DNA from 2 places in the Sphingobium chungangianum genome. Region 2 is predicted to be linked to the other one. Evidence: riboswitches for the same ligand, from Rfam matches in the RefSeq annotation. Region 2 holds a riboswitch; the other holds the start of a gene.
What was found. A riboswitch is a leader RNA that binds a small molecule or an ion and turns the genes downstream of it on or off. The one in region 2 is predicted to bind cobalamin.

Region 1 (4,993 bases), 810 kb from region 2:
GCAATCGTCGGAGTAAGCGGATTGGGCTATCCATTCAGGCGGCGGTGTTGGTCGCGTGTAGGCCGAAGGCCATGCGCGCGGCGTTGATGGTGTATTCATACTCCTCGCCGCCCGGTACGAGGTCGTGCCAGTTCTTGTGCGTGATCGCCGCGAAACTGTCCTGCCATATCTTGCAGGCGATCAGTTGTATTTCTGTTTCCTTGGGGGCGCGCTGTGCTTCCAGGCAGTCACGCAATATCGCGTGAAAAACGGCGCCCCTTAATGGTGCGTGCTTCATTGGCATCCTCTCCAGGCTACTGATTCTTTGTCCAGATTGCCGAGGGGGAAAATTGCATAGCGGCGAAAAGACGTCAACTACGTCTCAAAATTTCCACGGGTATTTAACATGTATTCTATTGTAGTTTGACCGTTGCCCTATCCACTTTTACTTTATGAACATCGCCGTTCATTATGTAAGCCATTGATTGGGAAGGCCGCAGGCTCTTTGTAGATGCGGCCTTCCCCAGCATCAGAAGCTGAACTTGATGCCGCCTCTCACCGTTCGCGGTTCGACCACGCGGCTTAGCCTCCCTTCGACAGGCTCCGCATCTGCGGCGGGAAGGTAGGACTCGTAATAATAAGCGATGTCCTTGTCCCCGCTGCCAAGGATGTTGAGCAGTTCGGCATAGACTTGCACCCGCTTGCCTTTCCAGGCGGCGCGGGCGTTGACGATTGTGCTGCCGGAATCGCGCACGCTATTGTCCTCGATCAGCGGCGAGGGGCCAAGGTGGCGGACGCGGATGCTGGCTTCCCATGGGTCAAGCACGATGGCCGCGCCAGCGGACGCGGCATTTTTGAAGGCGTTGGGAATATGGTCGCCATTGGTATAGCGGCTGTGGCTGGCGGTGTAATTGCCGTCGAAGGCGAGCCAGGGGAGCGGGCGCCAGAAGGCGACAAGCTCATAGCCGTGGCGGCGGCTGGCTCCGCTGGGTTCGACCGCATTTGAGTCGCCGACGAAACGCAACTCGCTGCCGACATTCAGCCACCAATAGGTCGCGGTGAAGGTGAAGCCGGGTAGTTGCAGGCGGCCGCCCAATTCCTTGCCCGTGCCGCGCACGAGCATCGGGACAGGCGTGTCGACATTGACCGCGCCGCGCGCATCGTTGGAATGAAAGCCCCGGCCCCAATTGGCATAAAGTTCGACATGCGGCGTGATTGCCCAGGCCGCCGACGCCTTGGGAGAGACGAGCGTGTCCGATCCGCTGCCTTCGCCTAGCGCGGCGGCGACGGCGTCGCGGGCGCGGACGTCGTAATGATAATAGTCGCCGCGCAGGCCGCCAGTGACTCGCAAGCCCGGCAGCGGCGTGACGGTCGCTTCGCCATAAAGGGCTGCTGAACCCTGCTTTACGCGATAGCGGCCGAGCGAGGATAGGAAGGCGCGGTTCGACGTGCGATTGACGCCGACATTGCCGATCGCGTCATAGCGATTTTCCGTGCCGAGCTTCAGTTGCAGTGCCGGGGCGATGTCCCAACGCTTTTCGCCGGTGAAGCCCAATACCCAGCGGCGGTCGAACTGCTCGATCTGCGCGCTGGTGCCGTCGGGATCGGTGTAGGTGGGGTTGGAGAACATCGTCCAGTCATAGAATTGCGCGTAGAGATTGGTGCGCCATGTCGGCTGGATGGTAGCGATGTTGCCGATGATGCGCGTCGTTTCCCCGCGCGCGGAAGGATCGGGCGAACAGAAGACATCGGGGCAGAGCGGCGTGCCGATGATCCGTTCGGGTATCTGCTCGGTCGGGCGCCATGTCGCGCGATAGGCGTGGAGCGTGGCGTCGATCTTACCGGCCCCGGCGGGAAGCGTATATTTGGCGAAACCTGCATAGTGGCGCAGATGTTCGGCCTCCTGCCACGGGCCGTCATAAGCCTTGGCCTGGGCGACGAGGGTGAGATTGCCTGCGCCCGCCTTTACCGTGCCGCCCGCCGCCAGCCTGCGCCAGCCGAAGGAGCCGCCCTCCGCCGCGACCCATGGACGGTCATAGCCGTCGATCGTGGTCATATAGGCCGCGCCCGCGAGCGCGAAGTCGCCGCCATCGGCGCGATAGGGGCCTTTGCGAAAATCCTCCCGCGCGATGATTTCGGGGATGAGTCCGTTGAGGTCGAGATAGCCCTGGCCGTGGCCATGGGTGCGGAAGTTCATCTGAACCCCGTCGATATAGGTGGTGAAGTCCGACCCATGGTCGAGATTGAAGCCGCGCAGGAAATATTGATTGGCCTTGCCGCTGCCCGAATGCTGGGCGGCGACCAGACCCGGCACCGCTTCGAGCAGTTCAGCGACGCGGAGCAGCGGACGGACGAGAAGGTCCGCGCCGCCGACGCTGCCCTCGCTTGCCGCATGAGCGGTGCCGACCTTGTCCTCTCCCCGGCCGAAGACGACGATGGTGTTCGCATCCTCGCCCGCGTCATTCGCATCGGCAGCGAAGGCGGGGAATGGGAGGAGCGTGGCGGTCAGCGCGCAGGCAGCGCGGTGGAGTTGATTGGGTAGTTTCACTTGATGCACTCCGGGCGTCTGGCGACACTCGGCGAGAGACCTGCCGCCAGACGGCGACCGGCGCGCGCCGACGGCCGGACGCCCCCAAGGCGACCGCCAGCGTCACCGAAGCGGCCTCTCGCCGCTCGTTCGTCGCTCAGACGGAAACTACCGTGCCGCGGCCATCCCCTGGACCAAGGCAAGAGCGACCAGACGCTGGCAGGTCTCCTGGCTCGCGGGTCATCGCTTGATGCACGGCCTTCCCGGGCCTCGCAGGATTTAGCGTCCGGCCCAGTGACTTGCCCCATCCCGCCTATGAGGTGGGGCGATGTGCATCGCGCTCGCCGCTTACAGTTGCAGGGACAGCCTTGGCTTGGGGAGGCGGATGCCTCCTTTACCATGTTCCCTTTTAAGCCTCTTTCGAGGCACCGGCGCGATCATGCCCGGGGGTTGCCCGGGTGACGGGGGGATAGCGGAGCTGTGGGGGTAGGGCAAGGGGGGTGGGTAGGGGGGTGGGGTGAGGTAACTTGCTCCCTCTCCCCTTCAGGGGAGAGGGTTGGGGAGAGGGGAGCGGCGGTCGTGCTTTGCGTTCCCCTCTCCCGCCTTCGCTATGCTCGGCACCCTCTCCCCTGAAGGGGAGAGGGGATGGGGTCTGGCAATCAGTTCAGCGTCGCGCCACGCTCTCGCTGGAGGCGCAACGCCATGGCTTGGTAGCGGACGGCGCGTTCATTGTGGAGGGCGATGGTGGCCTGGTCTGCGCCGCGAAGGCGGGCTTCCCTGGCCTGCCGCGCTTCCTGGGCGGCGCAGGCGGAAAAATGTGATGCGTCATTGGGGCGCATGGCCCTTATCCTCTCTCAATTTCTTATGGCTCGAACGATAACATCGGCCTGTTTCCCGCTGCCATTACGCAGGTTAACGCCGGAAAGCTTCTGTTTTTTGACAGCCTGCTTGCAAATGATTTCAGGAAGGGATTTCTGCGCTTTTCAAGCAGTTGAGCGGATGGCGCTAAGGGGCTTCTTGCTATCAGCCGCCCCGGTTCCACGATGCATCGCGGAAGGTGTCGCGCAAGAAGCCGATGAAGGCGTCTACGGCGGCGGGACGACCTGCGGCGCGGGGGTGGACGGCGTGAACGGCAAGGTCAGCGGGGCCTTCCCAGCTATCGAGGACGCGGACGAGGCTGCCTTCCGCGATCAGGTCGCCCACGTCCCAGAGCGAGCGCAAGGCGATCCCGACCCCGGTAAGGGCGAGTTCGCGCACGATTTCGCTGCTGTTGGTGCGGACATGGCTTTGGCCATCGATCAGCTTGCGCGCGCGGCCATTCACCAGCCGCCATGGCAATTGTCCATCGGCCGCGAGCAGGCGGTGGCGGGGGAGGTCGGCGATCTTGTCCGGAATGCTATGCGCGGCAAGATAGGCGGGGCTGGCGCAGAGGATGCGGCGGTTGGTGGCGAGATGATGTCCCTCCAGATGGAGAGGAATGTCGCTGGTGATGCGGATTGCCACGTCGATGCGCTCGGTGAGCAGGTCTTCATAGGCGTCGGACAGGTTGAGTTCGAGATCGACGCGCGGATGGAGGTCCAGGAAGCGGCCGACATGGGGCGCCACATGCAGGCGGCCGAAGGAGGTGGGAGCCGAAATGCGCAGCCGCCCGGACGCGCTCCGGTGCCGACTGGTGACGCGTTGCTCCGCCTGATGGATGGCGTCGAGGATGGCGACCAGGTCGCGATGCAGGCTGGCGCCTTCCTCCGTCAGGGCAAGGCGGCGCGTGGTGCGATGGATGAGGCGGACGCCGAGGCGCGCCTCCAACCGGGAGATGCGTTTCGACATCATGGCAGGCGAGATGTTCAATATGCGGCCTGCCGCCGAAAGGCTGCCTGCATCCACCGCGCGGGCGAAGAGAAGATAATCGGGATCCATCGATGATCTTTTCCTGTGAGGAACAGATGCTTTGAGTTCTTGTTGTCTAGTGCGAGGATGGAGAGGGGTCTATAGGCTTTCGTCACAGTATTTTGGATGGAGAACTGCCCATGGACGGCATGATCGAGAAATCGGGCCTGATGGTTGCCGCCGAGCTGGCGCGCTTTATCGACGGGGAAGTCCTGCCCGGGACGGGGATCGCGGCGGAGGCATTTTGGCAGGGCGTGTCTGCGATTTTCACGCGGTTTGCGCCGCTTAATGCGGCTCTGCTGGAAAAGCGCGATGCTATTCAGGCGCAGATCGACAGCTGGCATGGCGAGCAAGCGGGGCGGCCCTTTGATGCGGATGCTTATCGGGCTTTCCTGACCCAGATCGGCTATCTGGTGCAGGAACCCGCGCCTTTTTCCATCGGGTCGGGTCGGGTGGATGCAGAGCTGGCGACCTTGGCGGGGCCGCAGTTGGTGGTGCCTATACTCAATGCGCGGTTCCTGTTGAACGCGGCCAATGCCCGTTGGGGCAGCCTTTATGATGCGCTGTACGGGACCGATGCGATCCCCGGCGCGGCGGCGG
Region 2 (4,993 bases):
CAGGCGGCGAACAGGCCGATGATGAAGAAGCCGAGGCTGTTGAAGTGCTCACCCAGATTGGCGGCCACCGACCAGACGCCGCCCGTCAGGCCCAGCTTGTCGCCCAGCAGCGCCGCCGCCTCGATCCCGCCGATGACGATCGCGACCAGCGCGGACACCGATGTGATGGTGATGTTGTAGTAGAGCTTGCGGATCGGCTTCACGAACGCCCATTGATAGGCGCCCATCATCAGCGCGCCGTCCGCCGTGTCGATCAGCGCCATGCCCGCCGCGAACAGCAGGGGAAAGATGAGCACGGTGGCGATCGAAAGGCCGCTCGCCGCTTGCCCCGCCGACAGGCCAAGGATCGCGACTTCGGTCGCCGTGTCAAATCCTAGCCCGAACAGAAAGCCCAGCGGCGCCATGTGCCAGCTGCGCGTGACCAGACGGAACAGCGGCCGGAATAGGCGGGCCAACATGCCCCGATTGCCCAGCAATATGTCCATATCTTCATCGACATAGGCGCCACCACTGCGGACGTGGTTGAAGGTCTTTAGAACCGACCGCAGGATGATGAGGTTCATCGCGGCAATGGTGAAGAGGAAGGTAGCGGAGATGATCGTCGCGATCGTCCCGCCGATCTCGCCCGCCGCCTCGACACGGCTAAGCGCGCTGGCGGCGAAAGCGATTCCGACGGCGGCGATCAGCACGATCCCGCTATGGCCGATCGCGAACCACAGGCCGACGGTCAGCGGCCGCTGACCTTCCTGCATCAGCTTGCGGGTCACATTGTCGATGGCGGCGATATGGTCGGCATCGACTGCGTGGCGCAGGCCCAGGCTCCAGGCGAGCAGGGCGGTGCCCAGCATCATCGTGTCGCCCGCAAAGATCAGCAAGGCGCAAAGCCACAAAGCGACATTGGCGGCGATCAGCGCGCTGAACATGAACGTGGCACGGCTGCGAAGCGCCGGAAATTGCATAACCATTGGAGACATGGCTCCCGTCAGCGTCAGCGAGACTGGACGGGGCCTCCGCTACGCGGCCGACATCACGCGCCGGACGGACGCGATGAAGCGTCCGGCACATGAAGCCGGTGCGGTCCCGCCGCACGCGTCGCTCAGACGGAATACCGTGCCCCGGCCATCCCCTGGGCCAAAGCAAGAGCGACCAGACGCCGACAGGTCTCCTGGCTTGCGGGTCATCGCTCGACACATGGCCTTCCCAGGCCTCGCATGATTTAGCGTCCGGCCCAGTGGCTGACCCCCCGACAAGTGACGGAAGGTCGATATGCGTCTCGCTCACCGCTTACAGTTGCAGGGACAGCCGCGGATTTGGGCGCCTTGTCAGCAACCCGCACCGCATTCCCTTTAAAGCCCTTTCGGGCACCGGCGCGATCGTGGCCGTGCATAGATGGCTTAGCCACCAAAGGGAAGCGGCAGTTGCATGGCCGCGTCCATTTGCTTGCCGGAGGCACATTGCCCGCCTAGACCGGCCCTATGTCTTCGCCCTTCTCCTTCACCCGCATCACCCCCGATGGCGAAGCATCGCCCGTGACGCGCGAGTTGGCGGAGGAAGTGCCCGTCGCGATCGAGTTCAACGGCGTTGGCTATGCCGTGTTGATGGCGACGCCCGCCGACGTTGCGGAACTGGTGCAGGGGTTCGCGCTGGCCGAGCGGCTGGTCATCCCATCCGACGCGCCGATCGACGTCGAGGTCCATGCTACGGAGCAGGGCTTGGTCGCACGGGCCACTCTACCGGAAGACCGCGTCGAGGGGCTGCTCGGCCGGGTCCGTCATCGCGTCTCCGATTCCTCCTGTGGTCTGTGCGGCGTGGAAAATCTGGAGCAGGCGATGCGGCCCCTGCCTGCCGTGACCGCCCGATCGGAAGCGAGCCGGGAAGCTATCTTCGGCGCCTTGCGCGATCTTGCCGCACATCAGCCGCTCAACCGGCAAACCGGCGCGGTCCATGCCGCTGCCTTGGCGGGACCGGATGGCGCGATCCGCCTCGCCTATGAGGATGTGGGCCGCCACAATGCCTTCGACAAGCTGATCGGGGCCATGCGGCGGGGGCAAATGTCCTGGGATGGCGGTTTCGCGGTGCTGTCCTCCCGCTGTTCCTTTGAGCTAGTGGAAAAGGCGGCGCTCGCCAATTGCCCCCTGCTCGTCACCATCTCCGCCCCGACACGTCTCGCAGCCGAACGCGCGGCCAGCGCCGGATTGCCGATCATCGTGCTTGCCCGGCCCGATGCCGTGCTCGCGGTGGGCGAACTGCCCGACTGACGAAGCGCCGCTCCATCTACCGCTTGCGGACGCGCCACCGCCTCTTTATCAGCAGCCCCGCGACAGGTTCCCCTCGGGGATCAAAAGGGAAGTCGGGTGTAATGCCCGCGCTGCCCCTGCAACTGTAAGCGGTGAGTGGACCGGCCACGCAGCCATTGGGGGAGCTTTTCTCCCGAGAAGGCGGCCGGTACGCAGCGACCCGTGAGCCAGGAGACCTGCCTGCCGCAGTCGTTCTTCGGCCGGACAGGGTGTGCCGGACGAACGGGGTTCCCCTCGCGGACGACAGCCACCGCCTTGCTCGCCATACGGCCGGGCAGGGCCGTTTGCGGTTCGATTTTGCGAGGAGGGCCAAGATGACGGTCTTTCATGTTCACATGGTTATGGAAGTGCGCCGCTGATGCTGTGCGCTGTTGAAAACAGGGCTTCGGTGGTGGTCTGCTCGACCTGCCGCCTGTCCGCCGATCAGCGGGAGGATGGGGCAGGACGGCGCGGCGGCGCGCTGTTGGTTGAGGCCATGCGCGATCTTCAGGCGGCCGAGCCTGCTTATGAGGCCGTCGCCGTGCAGGACATGCCCTGCCTCTTCGCCTGCCAGCGCCATTGCACCGTCCATGTGCGTGGTCCCGGCAAGGTCGGCTATGTGCTGGGCGACTTCACCCCGGATGTGGACGCCGCCCGCGCGATCCTCGATTACGCCCTGCGCCACGCTGCCAGCGAAGAAGGCGTCGTGCGCTATGCCGAATGGCCGCAAGGGGTGAAGGGCCATTTCATCGTCCGCACGCCGCCTGAAGGCTTCATTTGCACATGATCCGCTTTCAGGATCGCGCTGGCTTCCAATCCGCGCTCGCCACGCTCCCCGCACCTGACGCGGGAGCGATCGAAACCGCAGCGGCGCGGCAAGCCTCTTTGACAAAACCCGCCGGATCGCTCGGGCGGCTGGAGGAGATCGCCCTCTTCATGGCAGGCTGGCAAGGTCGCGAACGTCCACGCACCGACCGCATCCGCGCCGCCATCTTCGCGGGCAATCATGGCGTCGCCGCACGCGGTGTCAGCGCCTTCCCGCCCTCCGTCACGGAGCAGATGGTCGCGAACTTCCAGGCAGGCGGCGCGGCGATCAACGCGCTTGCGGGCGCCTGCGGAGCCGAGCTGGTCATTGTCGCGCTCGCCCTCGACAAACCCACCGCCGACATATGCGAAGTCTCCGCGATGACGGAGGCCGAATGCCTCGACGCCCTGAACGCGGGCGCCGCCGTCGTGCAAGATTGCGACCTGTTCTTCGCCGGTGAAATGGGTATCGCCAACACCACCCCGGCCGCTGCGCTTTGCCTTCAATCCTTCGGCGGCGAGGCGCAGGACTGGACGGGGAGTGGCACCGGCATCGACCCAGCAGCCCTCGCCCGCAAGACGCAGGCCGTCGAGATGGCGCATGCCCTGCACGCCCCCCATTGCGCCGACGCTTTCGAAACGCTCTGCCGCCTCGGCGGGCGAGAGATCGCGGCGATGGCAGGCGCCATCCTCGCCGCGCGCATGCTGCGCGTGCCGGTGTTGCTCGATGGCTTCATCTGCGGCGCGGCCATCGCCCCTCTGGCGCGCGACAATCCCGCCATCACGGCCCACTGCCTCGCCGCCCACTGCTCCGCCGAAGCAGGCCATGCCCGGCTGCTCGAAAAGCTCGGCCTGCACCCCTTGCTTCACCTCGACATGCGCCTCGGCGAAGGCAGCGGCGCAGCCGTCGCGGCGCAACTCATCCGCTCGGCCCTCGCCGCGCACGACCAGATGGCGACCTTCGCCGAAGCCGCCGTGGCTAACGCGCTATGAGCCCGCTCACGCTCCACCTGATGCGCCACGCAGCGCCACAAGCGCCCGGCCTGCTGCTCGGTCATATGGACATGCCGCCCGACCCGGCCGCCATGCAGCTATGCGTCGAACGATCCCGCGCGCTTGCGTTCGACCGCCTGATCAGCTCCGACCTGACGCGCGCCCGCGCTCCCGCCGCCCTGATCGCAACCGCCCGGCAGGTGCCGCACGACATCGACGCGCGCTGGCGCGAACTGCACTTCGGCGAATGGGAGGGCACCGACCCCGCCACTCTGCCCGCCGAGGAAATTGGTCCCTTCTGGTCGTCCCCCGATGACCATCCTCCGCCGGGAGGGGAAGGCTGGTCCAGCCTTTGCCTGCGCGTAAAGGCGGCACTTGGCGAAATCGACCGGCCATCGCTGGTTCTCACCCATGCCGGTGCGATACGTGGCGCGCTGACTACGTTGTGTGGCTTCACGTACCAGCAAGCCTGGGCAATCGACCTGCCTTATGGCGCCTTGCTCAGCCTGCGTATCTGGCCGGGAGACAATCCCAGCGCGCAGATCACCGGGCTCGTGACATGACCCGCCTCATCCTCGCCCTGCAACTCATGACCCGCCTGCCGCTCCCGCAAGTGCGCGCGGATGAGGAGGATTTCGCCGCTGCGATCCGCTGGTTTCCCGCGACCGGCATCATCGTCGGCCTCGCCGTCGCCGCCGCCATGACGATCGGCCTGATCGTCGAACCCTGGATGGCCGCCTTGCTCGGCCTGATCGCCTGGGTCGCCATCACCGGGGCGCTTCATCTCGACGGTCTTGGCGACATCGCTGACGGGGTAGGGGCAGCCCATGGCGACCCGGCAAAGCTGTCCGCCGTTCTTGCCGACCCGCATATCGGGAGCTTCGGCGTCGTCACCATCGTCCTGCAACTGCTGGCGAAGC

Region 1: linked by a shared signal. The riboswitch ahead of ACWNC0_RS04085 (TonB-dependent receptor) and the one ahead of ACWNC0_RS00575 (DUF1636 domain-containing protein) in region 2 are both predicted to bind cobalamin.

What each region holds. Positions count from the first base shown of each region.
Region 1 covers NZ_CDRNIV010000002.1:888,683-893,675, forward strand. Annotated here, with positions in the region: gene ACWNC0_RS04080 (hypothetical protein) at 35-277, opposite strand; gene ACWNC0_RS04085 (TonB-dependent receptor) at 509-2,488, opposite strand; cobalamin riboswitch at 2,708-2,954, opposite strand; gene ACWNC0_RS04090 (hypothetical protein) at 3,166-3,345, opposite strand; gene ACWNC0_RS04095 (LysR family transcriptional regulator) at 3,530-4,423, opposite strand; gene ACWNC0_RS04100 (malate synthase G) at 4,534-4,993, shown strand, end outside.
Region 2 covers NZ_CDRNIV010000002.1:75,999-80,991, forward strand. Annotated here, with positions in the region: gene ACWNC0_RS00565 (HoxN/HupN/NixA family nickel/cobalt transporter) at 1-965, opposite strand, end outside; cobalamin riboswitch at 1,139-1,384, opposite strand; gene fdhD (formate dehydrogenase accessory sulfurtransferase FdhD) at 1,476-2,258, shown strand; cobalamin riboswitch at 2,306-2,495, shown strand; gene ACWNC0_RS00575 (DUF1636 domain-containing protein) at 2,656-3,063, shown strand; gene cobT (nicotinate-nucleotide--dimethylbenzimidazole phosphoribosyltransferase) at 3,060-4,073, shown strand; gene ACWNC0_RS00585 (histidine phosphatase family protein) at 4,070-4,636, shown strand; gene ACWNC0_RS00590 (adenosylcobinamide-GDP ribazoletransferase) at 4,633-4,993, shown strand, end outside.